4 regions of the Sphaerisporangium sp. NPDC049457 genome follow, and region 1 is predicted to be linked to each of the others. Evidence: predicted binding sites of a transcription regulator. Region 1 holds the regulator's gene; each other region holds the start of a gene.
The links. The regulator HrcA, encoded in region 1, represses chaperone genes, less so after heat shock. The targets are predictions, from matches to a motif close to TTGGCACTCTCNNNNNGAGAGTGCCAA.
Positions count from the first base shown of each region.

Region 1 (4,209 bases):
CGGGGACGGCCTCGCCGGGCACCGACTGCGCCACCGCCGCGCCCACCGCCGTGGAACCCGAGGGCGGCGACTCGCCGCGGCCCTGCCCGGAGCCCACGGCCACCGAGTCGCAGCCGGACCGGACGACCGAGCCCCGTCCCACGCCGACGCGGCAGAGCGCGACCCCGACGCCGACGAGGACCGCCACCGCCAACCCCAAGCCGACGGTGGAGCCCCCGGCGCCGACCGCCTCAGCGGCTCCCACCGAGCCCCCGGCTCCCACGGTCACCCCCCAGATGACCACCGAGGCCGACTCCACCACCCAGAACATGACCCAGGAGTAGCGCCCGCGCCGGAAAGCGATGGGCGCCGCGTCAGCGGAGCCGGAGAGCGCTCACGCTCACCAGCGGCCCGAGCGGCTGAGCAGGACGGCCGCGGCGGCGACGCCCGCCGTGGAGGTGCGCAGCACGGTCGGGCCGAGCAGCGCCGAAGCCGCGCCGGCCTCCTGGAAGCGCTTGAGCTCGTCGTCGCCGATGCCCCCCTCGGGGCCGACCACGATGACGATGTCGCCGCTCGCGGGCAGCGGCAGGGCCGAAAGCGGCACGGCGGCCTCCTCGTGGAGGACGGCCGCCGCGGCGGCGCCGCGCAGCAGGGCGGCGACCTCGGCCGTGGTCGCCTGCTCGGTGATCTCGGGCAGGTGGAACCGCCGGGCCTGCTTCGCCGCCTCGCGGGCCGTGGAGCGCCAGCGGGCCAGCGACTTGGCCGCGCGCTCGCCCTTCCACTGGGTGACGCACCGGGCCGCGGCCCACGGGACGATGACGTCCACCCCGGCCTCGGTCATCATCTCGACCGCGAGCTCGCCCCGCTCGCCCTTGGGCAGGCCCTGGACGACGACCAGGCGCGGCTCCGGCGCGGGGACCGTACGGCGGCCGAGCACGCCGAGGCGCAGGAAGTCCTTCCCGGCCTCGCGCACCACGCATTCGGCCACCGCTCCCGCGCCGTCGGTCAGATCGACGCGCTCGCCCGCGCGCAGCCGCCGCACGGCGGCGGCGTGCCGTCCCTCGGGGCCGCCGAGAACGATCTCGGCGCCGGACAGGTCGCCGGAGAGGAACACCGGCACGCTCACCGCACACCGCCGTTCATCGGCCGTTGAAGGCGTCCCTGAGCCGCGAGAAGAAGCCCTGCTGGCCGGGGGCGAACTTGCCGGGCGGGCGCTCTTCGCCGCGCAGCTTGGACAGCTCTTTGAGCAGGTCTTCCTGGGCCTGGTCGAGCTTGGTCGGGGTCTCCACGTTGACGTGGATCAGCAGATCGCCCCTGCCGGTCTCGTTGAGCCGCTGGATGCCCCTGCCGTACAGCGGGATGACCTGGCCGGACTGTGTGCCCGGCCGTACGTCGAGCTCCTCGGCCCCGTCGAGCGTCTGCACGGTGAGGATCGTGCCGAGCGCCGCCGCGGTCATCGGGATCTGCACCGTGCAGTGCAGGTCGTCGCCGCGCCGCTCAAAGGTGTCGTGCGGCCGCTCGACGATCTCGAGGAACAGGTCGCCGGGGGGGCCGCCGCCCGGGCCGACCTCGCCCTCGCCGGCCAGCTGGATGTGCGTGCCGTCCTCGACGCCCGCCGGGATGCGCACCTTGATCGTGCGCCGGGTGCGGACCCGGCCGTCGCCGGAGCACTCCTGGCACGGGTGGTGGATCACCGAGCCGAACCCGCCGCACTGGGGGCAGGGCCGCGCGGTCATCACCTGGCCGAGGAACGACCGAGTGACCTGGGAGATCTCGCCGCGGCCGTGACACATGTCGCAGGTGTCCGGATGGGTGCCGGCCGCCGCGCCCGACCCCTGGCACACCTCGCACAGCACGGCGGTGTCGACCACCAGCTCACGCGTGGTGCCGAACGCCGACTCCGACAGGTCGAGCTCGACCCGGATCGTCGCGTTGCGCCCGCGCCTGGCCCTGGAACGGGGGCCGCGCGCCCCGGCGCCGCCGCCGAAGAAGGCGTCCATGATGTCGCTGAACGGGAAGCCCGCGCCGAAGCCGGCCGCTCCCGCCCCGGCCGCTCCCGCGCCGCCGAACGGGTCGGCGCCGAGGTCGAACATCTGGCGCTTGTTCGGGTCCGACAGGACCTCGTACGCCTGGTTGATCTCTTTGAAGCGCTCCTGCGTCGCGGGGTCGGGGTTGACGTCAGGGTGCAGCTCACGTGCGAGGCGGCGATACGCCTTCTTGATCTCGTCCTGGCTGGCGTCACGGCGGACCCCGAGGATGCCGTAATAGTCGCGGGCCACCTAGGACCCCGCCAGGATCTGGCCGACATAGCGTGCCACTGCGCGCACCGCTCCCATCGTCACCGGGTAGTCCATTCGCGTCGGGCCCAGCACTCCGAGCCGAGCCAGTTCATTGTCGCCCGAACCGTACCCGGCGGCGACGATCGAGGTGCCGTGAAGCCCCGAGTAGGGGTTCTCGGAGCCGATGCGCACGGTGAGGGCGGAGGGGTCGTTCGCCTCGCCGAGCAGCCGCATCAGCACGACCTGCTCTTCGAGCGCCTCCAGCACCTCGCGCAGGCCGACACTGAAATCGCCCGCCAGGTTGGCCGCGCCGGCAAAGACGATCTTCTCGTCGTGCCGCTCGACCAGGGTCTCCAGGAGGACCGACAGGATGGTCGCCGCCATCGGCCGGTCTTCTTCGGGAAGCCGCTCGGGCAGGTCGGCCACCGTCTCGGCCACGCGGCCGAGGCGGCATCCGTCGAGGCTGGCGTTCAGCACCGCCCGCAGGTGGGCGACCTGGTCGTCCCCCACCACGTCGGGCAGGTCGACGACCCGCTGCTCGACCCTGCCGGTGTTGGTGATCACCACAAGCATGATGCGCCGCTCGGCGAGCGGCACCAGTTCGACGTGCCGGACCGTGGAGCGGATCAGCGAAGGATACTGCACCACCGCCACCTGGCGCGTCAGCTGCGCCAGCAGCCGCACCGTGCGGGTCACGACGTCGTCGAGGTCGACGGCGCCGGCCAGGAACGTCTCGATGGCGCGGCGTTCGGCGGCCGACAGCGGCTTGATCTGGGACAGCCGGTCGACGAACAGCCGGTAGCCCTTGTCGGTGGGAACCCGCCCCGCACTCGTGTGAGGTTGTGTGATGTAGCCCTGCTCTTCGAGCACGGCCATGTCGTTGCGCACGGTGGCGGGAGAGACCCCCAGATTGTGACGCTCCGCCAGCGCCTTCGACCCGACCGGCTCGTTGGTGGACACGAAGTCCTCGACTACGGCTCGCAGAACTGCCAGCTTACGGTCATCGAGCAACGTGCTCACCTCCCTGCCTCGCGTTCGTGCCTGCGTAAACGCCTGGTCTGGCACTCAGTGTTCCCGAGTGCCAAGTGTACGGCTCCCGGCCACGGGGTGCGATAACTCATGCCCTGCCACCCTCGCCGCGTACCGGGGATCACCCTCTCACCGTCCCGTCGCGCCGGCCCCGCGAACAGGCCGGAAACGGCCCGCCCCGCCGGTGGCAAGCGGCTTGCTATCCGTCGGCAAGTGACCCCGCCCACACTCCTCCCATGAGCGAGAACGATCCACGCTTGACCGACGCCACGACGCGGTCACCGCGCCAGGACTCCTCGGGTTCGCAGGTTCCGCCGCGCCCCCAGGGCCCGCCGTCCGGGTCGCCCTCGTACGGCGCCCCCTACGGCGTTCCCTACGGCGCCCCGGCCGGTCCCTCCCCGTACGGCGCCTCCGGCGGCGGGCCGTACGGCGCCTCGGGCGGCCCCGCGTACGGCGGGCCCTCCTACGGGACGCCTCCGTCCGGGGCCGCGCACCCCCTGTACGCCTCGCCGGCCCCGGCGGCGCCCGGCCCGGTGCGGCCGCGCGTGCTGTGGATCGTGCTCGCCTGGCTCCTCGCCGTGATCTGCGGCGTCGTGGGCGTCGTGGGGTTCGCCGGCGGCCTGTTCAAGACCATCACCGACGCGGCGCCGACGCGGACGTTCCAGAGCGGCGGCAGCGTGTCGCTCACGCTCGACCCCAAGGACAGGCCGATCCTGTACGCCTCGGCGTCCGGGCCCACCGACGTCACCTGCCTCGCGACCGACGCCGCCGGCCAGAAGGTCGGCCTGACCTCGCCCAAGACCTCCCAGACGGTGGGCGCCGACGGGCGGGTCTGGGAGGCCGTGTTCGACATCGGCGTGCCCGCTCCGGGCGCCTACAAGGTGAGCTGCCGGGCCGAGGCCGGCAAGCAGGCGCTGTTCGG
Region 1 covers NZ_JBVJHR010000002.1:216,686-220,894, reverse strand. Annotated here, with positions in the region: gene ACZ6QO_RS04345 (hypothetical protein) at 1-323, shown strand, start outside; gene ACZ6QO_RS04340 (16S rRNA (uracil(1498)-N(3))-methyltransferase) at 380-1,105, opposite strand; gene dnaJ (molecular chaperone DnaJ) at 1,119-2,258, opposite strand; gene hrcA (heat-inducible transcriptional repressor HrcA) at 2,259-3,269, opposite strand; gene ACZ6QO_RS04325 (hypothetical protein) at 3,524-4,209, shown strand, end outside.

Region 2 (4,209 bases), on a different contig from region 1:
CCTGGGCCACGTCGTCGGCTATGTGATAGTGGCCGGACACCCGGCCCAGACGAGCACGGCAATAGCGCACCACCATCGGGCGAAGTTGCCCGAGCAGTGATTCGATCGCGGTGCGATCTCCCTGCACGGCAAGGCTCGTCAGATCCCTGAGGTCGGACTCGTCCGATCTCGTCGCAAGCCTTACCCCAGTTTTGGCGTCGGCGACGCATCCCTCGGTCACGTTAGGCATGATGCCCGCCACGATCGCGCATGTCGTCATAGTGAACGGATACGGATTGGTCACATTGACGCGACGATAACCGAGGGTAATCGAGTGAACACAGTAGTGTTTGCATATTTCACTCGCGACCCGAATTCGTCGGATATTCGTTAGATGTCGCACCAGCTTGCAGGCCGCACGGCGCGGCGCATCCGACGCTTCGCCGCACCGGTCGGTTTACCTTCCCGGTCAAATCCGAGGCGGCAAAATCGTTTCGATACAAAAAAGCACGGCCCCCGCACTGCGGCGGGAGCCGTGCTTCGGCCGATTGATCGGATCAGTGGCCGTGACCGTGGCCGTGACCCTGGCCCGCGGCGGCCGGAGCCTCCTCCTCGGGCTTGTCGACCACGAGGACCTCGGTCGTGAGCAGCATGCCGGCGATGGACGCGGCGTTCTGCACGGCCGAGCGGGTGACCTTGACCGGGTCGATGACGCCGTCGGCGATCAGGTCGCCGTACGAGCCGGTCGCGGCGTTGAGGCCGTGACCGACCGGCAGCTCGCCGGTCTTGGCGGTGACGACGTACCCCTCGAGGCCGGCATTCTCGGCGATCCAGCGGGCGGGCTCGACGAGCGCGCGGCGGACGATGGAGACGCCGGTCGCCTCGTCGCCGGTCAGGCCGAGGTCGTCGAGGTCCTTGGCGAGGTGCACGAGCGCGGAGCCACCGCCGGAGACGATGCCCTCCTCGATCGCGGCGCGGGTCGCGGAGATGGCGTCCTCAAGGCGGTGCTTCTTCTCCTTGAGCTCCACCTCGGTGGCCGCGCCGACGCGCAGGATGCAGATGCCGCCGGACAGCTTGGCGAGGCGCTCCTGGAGCTTCTCGCGGTCCCAGTCGGAGTCGGTCTGCTCGATGGCGTGCTGAATCTCGCGGACGCGGTCCTGGATCGCCTGCGGGTCGCCGGCGCCGTCGACGATGGTCGCGCTGTCCTTGGTGACCACGATGCGGCGGGCCGTGCCGAGCACCTCGGTGCCGGCGTTGGCGAGCGTGAGGCCGAGCTCCTCGGAGATCAGCTGGCCGCCGGTCAGGATCGCGATGTCCTGCAGCATGGCCTTGCGGCGGTCGCCGAAGCCGGGCGCCTTGACGGCGACCGAGGTGAACGTGCCACGGATCTTGTTGGTGACCAGGACGGCCAGGGCCTCGCCCTCGACGTCCTCGGCGACCACGAACAGCGGCTTCTTGGTCTGGGCGACCTTCTCGAGCAGCGGCAGGAACTCGGCGATCGAGCCGACCTTGCCCTGGTTGAGCAGGACATAAGCGTCCTCGAGGACCGCTTCCATGCGCTCGGGGTCGGTCACCATGTACGGCGACAGGTAACCCTTGTCGAACTGGAGGCCTTCGGTGAACTCCAGCTCCAGGCCCATGGTGTTGGACTCTTCGACGGTGATCACACCGTCCTTGCCCACCTTGTCGAACGCCTCGGCGATCAGCTCGCCGATCTTGGCGTCCTGCGCGGAGATCGTCGCGACATTGGCGATCTCCTTCTTGTCCTCGACCGGGCGGGAAAGCTCGAGGAGGCGGTCGCTGACCGCGCGGGCGGCCAGGTCGATGCCGCGCTTGAGCGACAGCGGCGAGGCGCCGGCGGCGACGTTGCGCAGACCTTCGCGGACCATCGCCTGGGCGAGCACGGTGGCGGTCGTGGTGCCGTCACCGGCGATGTCGTTGGTCTTGGTGGCGACTTCCTTGGCGAGCTGAGCGCCGAGGTTCTCGTACGGCTTCTCGAGCTCGACCTCACGGGCGATGGTGACGCCGTCGTTGGTGATGGTCGGCGCACCGAACTTCTTGTCGATGACGACGTTGCGGCCGCGCGGCCCGAGGGTCACCTTCACGGCGTCCGCGAGGGCGTTCACGCCGCGCTCCAGAGCGCGGCGCGCGTCCTCCTCGAACTCCAAGATCTTGGGCATTTAAGTCCTCCCAGCATCAAGGCCCCGGGCCTTGCGATAAGGGCCCGGGGCTTGACACGCGTTTTTGTAAGGCTCCGTACAGGTGGTCGCTTACGCGCCCGGGGCTTTACTTCTCGATGATCGCGAGAACGTCACGGGCGGAGAGCACGAGGTACTCCTCGCCGCCGTACTTGACCTCGGTACCGCCGTACTTGCTGTAGAGGACGACGTCCCCTTCCTTGACGTCGAGCGGGATGCGCTTCTCGCCGTCCTCGTCCCAGTTGCCGGGGCCCACCGCGAGGACCTTGCCCTCTTGCGGCTTCTCCTTGGCGGTGTCCGGGATGACCAGACCGGAAGCGGTCGTCTGCTCGGCCTCAAGCGGCTGGACCACAATGCGGTCGCCGAGCGGCTTAACGGGAACCTTGGTGGCGGTCGTCACGATCGGACCTCCCCTTCAGATTGTGATGATGAGCTGAAGAGGCGACCAGCGGCCTGCCGTCGCGGGTGTCAGACCTGCCTCGTCGCATTTTTAGTTGGCACTCTCACTAGGTGAGTGCCAACACTGAACAGTATGCAAGGCCGCCGACGCAGTCAACACGGACAGGCCGCCCCAGGTCAGCCGGGCCTTCGCCCACCGTACGACTCGCCCGCTTTGTCCATGTATGGGGGTGCGCTCGCGTGGCGGCGGAGTGGTGCCGCACCGCCACGGCGCGCGCGATAGCGTCGGGAGGCGTGGACCTCTACGCCTTCCGCGAATTGCTGACCCCTCACGGGCAGAAGGCCCTCGGCGAGGCCGTGGGCGCTGTGACGGACGGCACAGACCCGGTGGCGGCGGCGAGCCGGCTCAGGAAGACCTTCGACGCGCCGCTCGCCGCGGCCGCGCTCACCCAGGCCCGGCTCCGGGCACGCGGCGCCGTCAAGTTCGGCGAGGACGCCGCACGCATGTACTTCACCCCCGACGGGCTGGAGCAGGCCACCCGCGCCGAGGTGGCGGCCCACCGCGCCCGCCGGTTCTCCCCGGGCACGCGGGTGGTGGACGCCTGCTGCGGCATCGGCGGCGACCTGATCGCCCTGGCCCGCGCCGGGTGCGAGGTCGACGCCCTGGACCTCGACCCGCTCACCGTGGAGGTCGCGCGGGCGAACGTCGTCGCCCTGGACCTCGGCGGCCGGGTCACCGTCCGCGCCGCCGACGCGGCCGAGGCCGACCCGGCCGCGTACGACGTGCTGTTCGCCGACCCGGCCCGGCGGTCCACCGGCAGGCGGGTATTCGACCCGATGGCCTACTCGCCGCCGTGGCCGGCGGTGCTCGACATGGTGTCGCGGGCTCGCGCCGCCTGCCTGAAGGTCGCGCCGGGCATCCCGTACGAGTTCATCCCCGCCGGCGCCGAGGCCGAATGGGTCTCCTACCGCGGCGAGGTCAAGGAGGCCGTGCTGTGGACCGGCGCCCTTGCGACGGCCGCCCTTGCGGCGGGCGCCGACGAGCCGCGGACGCTGCGGCGCGCGACGTTGCTGCCCTCTGGGCACACGATGGCCGCCGACCCGTCCCTCGGGCCGCCCGACCACGGACCGGTCGGGCGATATCTGTACGAACCGGACGGCGCCGCGATCAGGGCGCACCTCGTGGCCGAGGTGGCCGCCCAGGTGTCCGGTCGCCTGCTCGACCCCCAGATCGCCTACATCACCGGAGACGTCCCCGCGAGCACGCCCTGGGCGTCGCGGTACGAGGTCCTGGACACGCTGCCTTTCTCGCTGAAACGCCTGCGCGCCGCGCTCCGCGAACGCCGCATCGGCGCGGTGACGCTGAAGAAACGCGGCTCGGCACTGGATTTGGAACGCTTGCGGCGAGATTTGCACCTTTCCGGGGATAATTCGTGTGTCGTGGTGCTGACCCGCATCGGCGAGCGCCCTTTCGCGTACATCTGCGACCCATCCTGACCTGGGACGACTCCTGTCCCGCCGTCAAATCAGGGCAATATAGCGATAATCACGATGTTTTAAAGTCGGCCCCGAAAGTCTCCAGCCGAAGCACTACAGTTGGCCAGCGCGCGGGATTCCGCCTGATCGATGGCCG
Region 2 covers NZ_JBVJHR010000010.1:62,092-66,300, reverse strand. Annotated here, with positions in the region: gene ACZ6QO_RS17260 (sigma-70 family RNA polymerase sigma factor) at 1-229, opposite strand, end outside; gene groL (chaperonin GroEL) at 537-2,159, opposite strand; gene groES (co-chaperone GroES) at 2,266-2,577, opposite strand; gene ACZ6QO_RS17245 (class I SAM-dependent methyltransferase) at 2,871-4,073, shown strand.
Region 2: the regulator HrcA is predicted to act here: its motif matches at 2,672-2,698, upstream of groES (co-chaperone GroES).

Region 3 (4,209 bases), on a different contig from region 1:
ACGCCTGGAGTGCTCCCGCAGCCGCCGAGGGTGCGGTGACCCGGGAGCAGATCGAATCGGGTCCGACGAGCATCTGGCGCTACCGGGGGCTGCTCCCGGTGCCCCGCGACGTCGCGTCCCGCCCCAACCTGGCCCCCGGCTGGACGAAGCTGGTCAAGGCCGACAACCTGGCCCGTGAGCTGGGCCTGCGCAGCCTGCACGTCAAGGACGACTCCGGCAACCCGACCCACTCGTTCAAGGACCGGGTCGTCGCCATCGCGCTGGAGGCCGCCCGCAACTTCGGCTTCCACACCCTGTCGTGCTCCTCCACGGGCAACCTCGCGGGCGCCGTGACGGCCGCGGCGGCGCGCGCGGGGCTGGACGCCTGCGTGTTCATCCCGTCCGACCTCGAAGAGGCCAAGATCGTCATGGCCTCGGTGTACGGCGGCCGCCTGGTCGGCATCGAGGGCACCTACGACGACGTCAACCGGTTCTGCTCCGAGCTCATCGGCGACCCGCTCGGCGACAAGTGGGGCTTCGTCAACGTGAACCTCCGGCCGTACTACGCCGAGGGCTCCAAGACCCTGGCCTTCGAGATCGCCGAGCAGCTCGGGTGGCGCGTCCCCGACCAGATCGTCATCCCGGTGGCCTCCGGCTCCCAGCTCACCAAGATCGACAAGGGCTTCAAGGAGCTGATCCGGCTCGGCCTGGTCGAGGACCGCCCGTACAAGATCTTCGGCGCGCAGGCGCAGGGCTGCTCGCCGGTGTCGGCGGCGTTCAAGGCGGGCCACGACATCGTGCGGCCGGTGAAGCCCGACACCATCGCCAAGTCGCTCGCCATCGGCAACCCCGCCGACGGCCCCTACGTGCTCGACATCGCCCGCCGCACGGGCGGCGCGGTCGAGGACGTCACCGACGCCGAGGTGGTGGACGCCATCCGGCTGCTGGCGCGCACCGAGGGCATCTTCGCCGAGACCGCCGGCGGCGTCACCGTCGGCGTGCTCCGCAAACTGGTCGCCAACGGCCTTCTGGATCCAGAGGCCGAGACGGTGGTGCTGAACACCGGAGACGGTCTCAAGACACTCGACGCGGTCTCCGCGGAAGCGAGGCCCACCGCGGTCATCCGTCCCTCGCTCGACGCATTTCGTACGGCTGTCGCCGACAACTCCTGAAAGGGCCCGATTAATGAGCGTTTCTGTGCGGATTCCGACGATTCTTCGTACCTACACCGACGGAGCGTCGGAGGTGAGCAGTGAGGGGGCGACCCTTCGCGAGGTGCTCCAGAAGCTCGACGCCGACTTCCCCGGAATCGGGGCCCGTATTCTGGACGAAACGGGCAAGATTCGCCGTTTTGTCAACGTGTATGTCGGAGAAGAGGATGTCCGATTTGTGGAGGGGCTCGACACCGCCACTCCTGAGGGGGCGCACGTCTCGGTGATCCCCGCCGTCGCCGGAGGCTGACCTCCGCGGACTTCGCGTCCTTCCCGCGGGCGGGCGGCCTCCCGAGACCCGCCGCCCTTCCGCAGGCGCCCCACGCCCATGCGTCCCAGGTGGATGCATGGGCGTCCGCATGTCCGGGGGCCCTGAACGGCCGGCTGACTATCATAATAGAAGTGCTTACTAGGCCCTCCGTTAGTGTAATTGTCAACTAACTAAACGCGAGCATAAATGGCGGCGTGCCGCTGAGAGCGAACGTCAAGTAGTAGTTTCCTGATTGACTCTGTTGCTTCAACCCTTGCCACAGGTATGGTCGAGGACGATCGACGTGGCCGAGGAGTTCGCATGCGTCTCGCCACTGAAGGTCACGGGTCCCGCGGAGGAGTGGGCGGGGTCCGGAGCCCAGCAAGAGGAGTCGGAAAGTGGCGCAGGGCACCGTCAAATGGTTTAACGCGGACAAGGGCTACGGCTTCATCGCGGTAGACGGTGGTAAGGACGTGTTTGTCCACTACTCAGCGATCATGTCCGAGGGATATCGGTCCCTTGAGCAGGGTCAACGAGTGGAGTTCGAGATCACACAGGGTCAGAAGGGTCCTCAAGCGGAGGCCGTGCGCACTGTGTGACGCGACCGGCGTCCGTCCGGTCGATGACGAAGATCCACTAGTCTCTCAGTCCAGCAGTTGGAAGGTTCGGTCTGTCATGCACCAAGACGGGCCGGGCCTTCCTTCATGTCTCCCTGCATGGTCCTACCGCCCAGCCTGGCCGTTCGGGCCAAATATTGGGCATACGGTCTGAGAAATCCTTGTGCCGCCCAGGTCATAGGGGTTGTCGCTTGCACTCGACCGGGTAGAGTGCTAAACAGTTCGTTGGCACTCTCCTGTCGAGAGTGACAAACCTGGATCGAGGCGATGGGGCCTGGCGATCCGCGGCGACAGGTGCCGTGGGGGCCCGGGTCTAATGCCGTCGCGGGCGTCGGCTCGATCCGATGCAAGCCACCCTGTATCTGGGAGGTCTAGCCGTATGGCAGCCAAGATGATCGCGTTCAACGAGGACGCCCGGCGCGGTCTCGAGCGCGGTATGAACCAGCTCGCCGACGCCGTCAAGGTGACCTTGGGTCCCAAGGGCCGCAACGTCGTGCTGGAGAAGAAGTGGGGCGCGCCCACGATCACCAACGACGGTGTCTCCATCGCCAAGGAGATCGAGCTCGAGGACCCGTGGGAGAAGATCGGGGCCGAGCTCGTCAAGGAGGTCGCGAAGAAGACCGACGACGTCGCGGGTGACGGCACCACCACCGCCACCGTGCTCGCCCAGGCACTGGTTCGCGAGGGCCTGCGCAACGTCGCCGCCGGCGCCAACCCGATGTCCCTGAAGAAGGGCATCGAGGCCGCCGTCGAGCGCGTCAGCGAAGAGCTGTCCAAGATCGCCAAGGACGTGGAGACCAAGGAGCAGATCGCCTCCACCGCCTCCATCTCCGCCGGCGACACGCAGATCGGCGAGATGATCGCCGAGGCGATGGACAAGGTCGGCAAGGAAGGCGTCATCACCGTCGAGGAGAGCAACGCCTTCGGCCTGGAGCTCGAGCTCACCGAAGGCATGCGCTTCGACAAGGGTTACATCTCCGGTTACTTCGTGACCGACCCTGAGCGCATGGAGGCCGTCCTCGACGACCCCTACGTTCTCATCGTCAACTCCAAGGTGTCGGCCAACAAGGACCTGCTCCCCCTGCTCGACAAGGTCGTGCAGGCCGGCAAGCCCCTGGTGATCATCGCTGAGGACGTCGAGGGCGAGGCCCTGGCCACCCTGGTCGTCAACAAGATCCGCGGCCTGTTCAAGTCCGTGGCCGTCAAGGCCCCCGGCTTCGGCGACCGCCGCAAGGCCATGCTCGGCGACATCGCCATCCTCACCGGTGGCCAGCCGATCAGCGAGGACGTGGGCCTCAAGCTCGAGACCGCCACGCTCGACCTGCTCGGCCGCGCGCGTCAGGTCATCGTCACCAAGGACGAGACGACCATCGTCGACGGCGCCGGCGACCCCGAGCAGATCGCCGGCCGGGTCAACCAGATCCGCGCCGAGATCGAGAACACCGACTCCGACTACGACCGCGAGAAGCTCCAGGAGCGTCTCGCCAAGCTGGCCGGCGGCGTCGCCGTCATCAAGGCCGGCGCGGCGACCGAGGTCGAGCTCAAGGAGCGCAAGCACCGCATCGAGGACGCCGTCCGCAACGCCAAGGCGGCCGTCGAAGAGGGCATCGTCCCCGGCGGTGGCGTGGCCCTGCTCCAGGCGGGCGCCAAGGCGTTCGACAAGCTCGAGCTGTTCAACGACGAGGCCACCGGCGCCGCGATCGTCCGCAAGGCGCTCGAGGAGCCGCTGAAGCAGATCGCCGTCAACGCCGGCCTCGAAGGCGGCGTCGTGGTCGAGCGTGTCCGCAACCTCGAGACGGGCGTCGGCCTCAACGCCGCGACCGGCGAGTACGTGAACATGCTGGACAACGGCATCATCGACCCGGCCAAGGTCACCCGCTCGGCGCTGCAGAACGCCGCCTCCATCGCGGCGCTGTTCCTCACCACCGAGGCCGTCATCGCCGAGAAGCCCGAGAAGACCCCTGCCGCTCCCGCCATGCCCGGCGGCGGCGACATGGACTTCTGAGCCACCAGGCTCACGCAGAACCCGAAAGGGCCATCCCCGGACTCCGGGGATGGCCCTTTGGCTTTTCCGGTCATTGACCGGCCACCGCCCGGTCGACGGCGTCGAAGGCGCGCTCCAGCAGGGCCGCGTGGTCGCGGACGACCTGCC
Region 3 covers NZ_JBVJHR010000018.1:182,742-186,950, reverse strand. Annotated here, with positions in the region: gene thrC (threonine synthase) at 1-1,151, shown strand, start outside; gene ACZ6QO_RS27290 (MoaD/ThiS family protein) at 1,165-1,440, shown strand; gene ACZ6QO_RS27285 (cold-shock protein) at 1,839-2,039, shown strand; gene groL (chaperonin GroEL) at 2,437-4,062, shown strand; gene ACZ6QO_RS27275 (TetR family transcriptional regulator) at 4,133-4,209, opposite strand, start outside.
Region 3: the regulator HrcA is predicted to act here: its motif matches at 2,283-2,309, upstream of groL (chaperonin GroEL).

Region 4 (4,209 bases), on a different contig from region 1:
GGTCGGGGTGTGGGGTGCCGTCGTGCGGGGCGAGGCTGGCGGCCGTCGTGCTGGGCGAGGGCATGGGGTATCGCCGCGCCGGGCAGGCGTATCCGGGGCTCGGCGGGGAGAGGCCAGGTGGTCTGCGTCTCCGGCAAGGGCGGCGCGACCACGAGCCAGATGGCCACTGCGCCGCCATGCCGGGTCGGCCTGGTCTTCCCACCGACGCCTGCAGGCACGGAAGGAGGTGGTCGGAAGCGGGGATTAGGGGAGTTCGAAGGGGAGTTTGATGCCGTTCAGGGCGTCGCCGCATGGGCAGGCACGGTCGAGGGGGAGCTCAGCGACGACCGAGCCGACGAGGGCGCGCATGCGCTCGCTGTTGGCGGCGAAGAAGGCGAAGACCTCGTCTTGGGTGACGCCCTCGCCCGCGTCGACGCCCGCGTCGTGGTCGGTGACGAGCGACAGCGAGGTGTAGCAGAGCGCCAGCTCGCGTGCGAGGACGGCCTCCGGGTGGCCGGTCATGCCGACGATGGACCAGCCGTTGGAGCTGAACCAGCGTGACTCTGCCCGTGTGGAGAAGCGGGGCCCCTCGATGATGACCAGGGTGCCGCCGTCAACGGCGTTCCAGCCGTCGGCCTCGGCCCGGGAGTAGGCGAGGGCTCTGCCGACCGGGCAGTAAGGGTCGGCGAAGGGGACGTGCACCGCGCCGCCCGTGTCGTAGTAGGTCTGCACCCGGCCGGAAGTGCGGTCGACCAACTGGTCGGGGATCACCAGGGTGCCGGGACCGTACTCGGCGCGCAGGGAGCCGACGGCGCTCGGCGCGATCACCTGGCGCACGCCGAGGGAGCGCAACGCCCAGAGATTGGCCCGGTAGGGGATGTGGTGCGGCGGGAAGCGGTGATCCCGGCCGTGGCGCGGCACGAACGCCACCGTGCGGGAGCCGATGCGGCCGACCGTGATGGTGTCGCTCGGTGACCCGTACGGGGTGGTGATCTCGACCTCTTCGGCGTTGTCGAGGAGAGAGTAGAAACCCGAGCCGCCGATGACCCCGATGTCAGCTGTCATGACCATGCGCCCGAGATTAGCGTCCTGGGCGCGGGGCGGAGAGAGCGGATCGTTAGCCTGTGGAAAACTCGGTTGCCGGTTGCCGGTTGCCGATTGTCGTTGTCGGCGGGAGTGCTCGCCGGGTCGGTGCTCAGTGGGCCGACATGCTCGGCGGGCGAGGCGGCCGCGCCCTTCTCGCCGTGCTCGGCCGCTTTTCGCCGTGCTCGATGCCCGGGCGCGGCGGCGCTCACCAGGGGGTGGGTGGTGGGTTGTACGGCGTGCGCGGCCGTACAACCCGGACAGGCGTCAGGCGGCGGAGGTGCTGGGCGTGGTGCTCGCGGAGGCGGGCTCCTTCTTCGCCGGCGTGCTGGAGCCCGAGTCGGACGAGCCGCCGGCACCCGAGGAACCGGTGGAGCTCGACGAGCCGGTGGACGTCGTCGACGTCGTGGACGTGGTGGTCGAGGCGCCGGAGGAGCGGTTGTCCGTCCGGTAGAAGCCCGAACCCTTGAACACGATGCCGACGGCCGAGAACACCTTGCGCAGCTGACCTTGGCAGTTCGGGCACGTGGTCAGCGGGTCGTCGGTGAAACGCTGGACGACCTCGAGCCCTTCACCGCAAGCGGTACAGGCGTACTGGTAGGTGGGCACGCGCTCCTCCTCAATATGGCTCAGCATGGCTCAACGCAGATTGGCACTCTACCGCTGCGACTGCTAATGGTACGCAGCCGATTAGGCTAAACGCCACCCGGACGGGTTCTAATCCCTGTCCTCGGTCATGAGACCGGGGCCGGTTGGGGGCGGCCGGAACGGGTCGAGGCGGCGGCCGGGTCATTCGCCGCGTTCGCCGTACCAGCCGGCGAGCTTGCCACGGCGGCTGACCGCTCGCAGGCGGCGCTCGACGATGTTGCGGCACGCGGCCGTGGTCACGACGAGCAGTTGGTCCCCCGCTCGCAGCCGCGCGGTGCCTTCGGGGACGAACGATCGGCCCTCCCGCACGACCATGGTGACGGCCGCGTCGGACGGCAGCCGCAGCTCGAAGATCTCGACTCCGTGCAGCCCGGAGCCCGGCGGGATGGAGACCTGCAGCAGGTCGGCGTTCAGCTCCTCCAGCGGCGCCGCTTCGACGCCGAGGTCGCGCGCCTCGGCCGGAGCGCTGACCCGTAGGAGGCGGGCCAGGAACGGCAGCGTCGGCCCCTGCACCATGGTGAAGACGACCACGATGACGAAGACCTCGTTGAACACCCCTTTGGCGCCGGTGATCCCCGCGGCCCACGGAATGGTGGCGAGCACGATGGGCACCGCGCCGCGCAGGCCGGCCCACGACAGGAACGCCTGCTCCTGCCAGGACAGCCGGTCGGAGCCCGACACGCGTACGACCAGGGCGGAGAGCACCACTGACAGGGGACGGGCGACGAGTAGCAGCACAAGCCCGGTGATCAGCCCCGGAATGACCATTGCTGGCAGTTCGAGCGGGCTGGCGAGGACGCCGAGCATGACGAACAGTCCGATCTGTGCCAGCCATGCGGCTCCCTCGGCGAAGCCGCGAGTCGGTACCCGGTGGGGCAGCCGCATGTTGCCGAGCACCAGCGTGGCCAGGTAGACGGCGAGGAAGCCGCTACCGTGCAGCAGCGCGGCGCCGCTGTAGGCCACGAAGGCGAGGGCGAGCACGGCGATGGGGTACAGACCGGACGCCGGCAGGGCGACCCGGCGCAGGGCGTAACCGCCCAGGGGGCCGACCGCGAGGCCGACGGCGGAGCCGATGCCCAGTTCGACCGCGGCGTCCAGCACGACATGCCCCACGCTGGGCATCGGCGTGCTGACCTGGCTGAGCATGATGACGACGATGACCGTCGGCGCGTCGTTGAATCCGGACTCGGCCTCCAGGATGCCGGACAGGCGTTCGGGGAGGGGCAGGCGCCGCAGGACGGAGAACACGGCGGCCGCGTCCGTGGACGCCAGGATGGCGCCGAGGAGCAGGGCCGTGCGCCAGTCCATGCCGAGCAGGTAGTGCACCGCTGTGGCCAGCGCGACGATGCTCACCGCGACTCCGACGGTGGCGAGGACGACCGCGGGGGGCACGGCCCGCCGGACGTGATCCCAGTTGGTGGTGAGACCGCCTTCGGCGAGGATCAGCGCCAGCGCCGCCAGGCCGATCTGCTGGGCGAGCCACGCGTTCTCGAACTGCAAACCCAGGCCGGCCTCGCCGAGCAGGATTCCGAAACCGAGGTAGATCAACAGGCTGGGCAGGCCGGTGCGGTGGGCCACGCGCACCGAGGCGATGGCCGCGATGACGACGATCGACGCGAGGAGCAACCAGAAATTCAGATTCACTGGCTCCCCTCCATGTCGCGGTCCATTATGTCGTATTCGTATTGGCCACTACCACGAACAACAGCTATGAGCTACCGTCACACCCGACACAAACGACGTCGTACAACCGGTTCTCAGGGGACGAAATTGGCCGACGACACTTCCCCGGTCCTGGAGAGCGCGAGGAAGGACCATTACGTCGACGGCGAGGAGGTCGTCCCCCTGGCGGCGTCCGAATCGCCCTGGTCATCCGGGTCGCCCGAGCCGCCCGAGCCGCCTGAATCGCACGGAACGCCCGAGTCGGCCGAGCCGGTGCGGCGGCCCGACGTCGCCAGACCGCGCAAGAAGCGACGGCTCTTACGCCGACTGTCGATCGCGACCGGGCTGGTTCTCGCCATGGTGGTGGCGGCGGGGTTCGCGGTCGTGATGGAACGTCAGATCACGCTCAACGGCAATATCGAGCGTATCCCTGGAGCGTTCCCGGAGGAGGCGGGGCGGCCGGGCAAGGCCGTGGGCGACGCGCAGAACTGGCTGCTCATCGGATCGGACAAGCGGCCGGGCGAGTCGGGTTCCCAGCGGGCCGACACGATCATGATGGTTCATGTCCCGGCCGACCGGGAACGGCTCACTCTCATCGCAATCCCCCGCGACTCTTATGTCCGCATCCCCGGCCACGGAAACAACAAGATCAATGCGGCGTACGCGTTCGGCGGCCCCAAGCTGCTGATCAAGACCGTCGAAGGCCTGACCAAGGTCCGCATCGACCATTTCGCGGCGTTGAACTTCAAAGGGTTCATCACGATGACGCAGGTCATCGGCGGCGTCGACGTCTACGTCGCGCGCAAGGTGTACGACCCGATGAACAAGGTCACCTGG
Region 4 covers NZ_JBVJHR010000018.1:25,874-30,082, reverse strand. Annotated here, with positions in the region: gene ACZ6QO_RS26640 (S-methyl-5'-thioadenosine phosphorylase) at 244-1,050, opposite strand; gene ACZ6QO_RS26635 (FmdB family zinc ribbon protein) at 1,330-1,698, opposite strand; gene ACZ6QO_RS26630 (potassium/proton antiporter) at 1,852-3,354, opposite strand; gene ACZ6QO_RS26625 (LCP family protein) at 3,481-4,209, shown strand, end outside.
Region 4: the regulator HrcA is predicted to act here: its motif matches at 1,712-1,738, upstream of ACZ6QO_RS26635 (FmdB family zinc ribbon protein).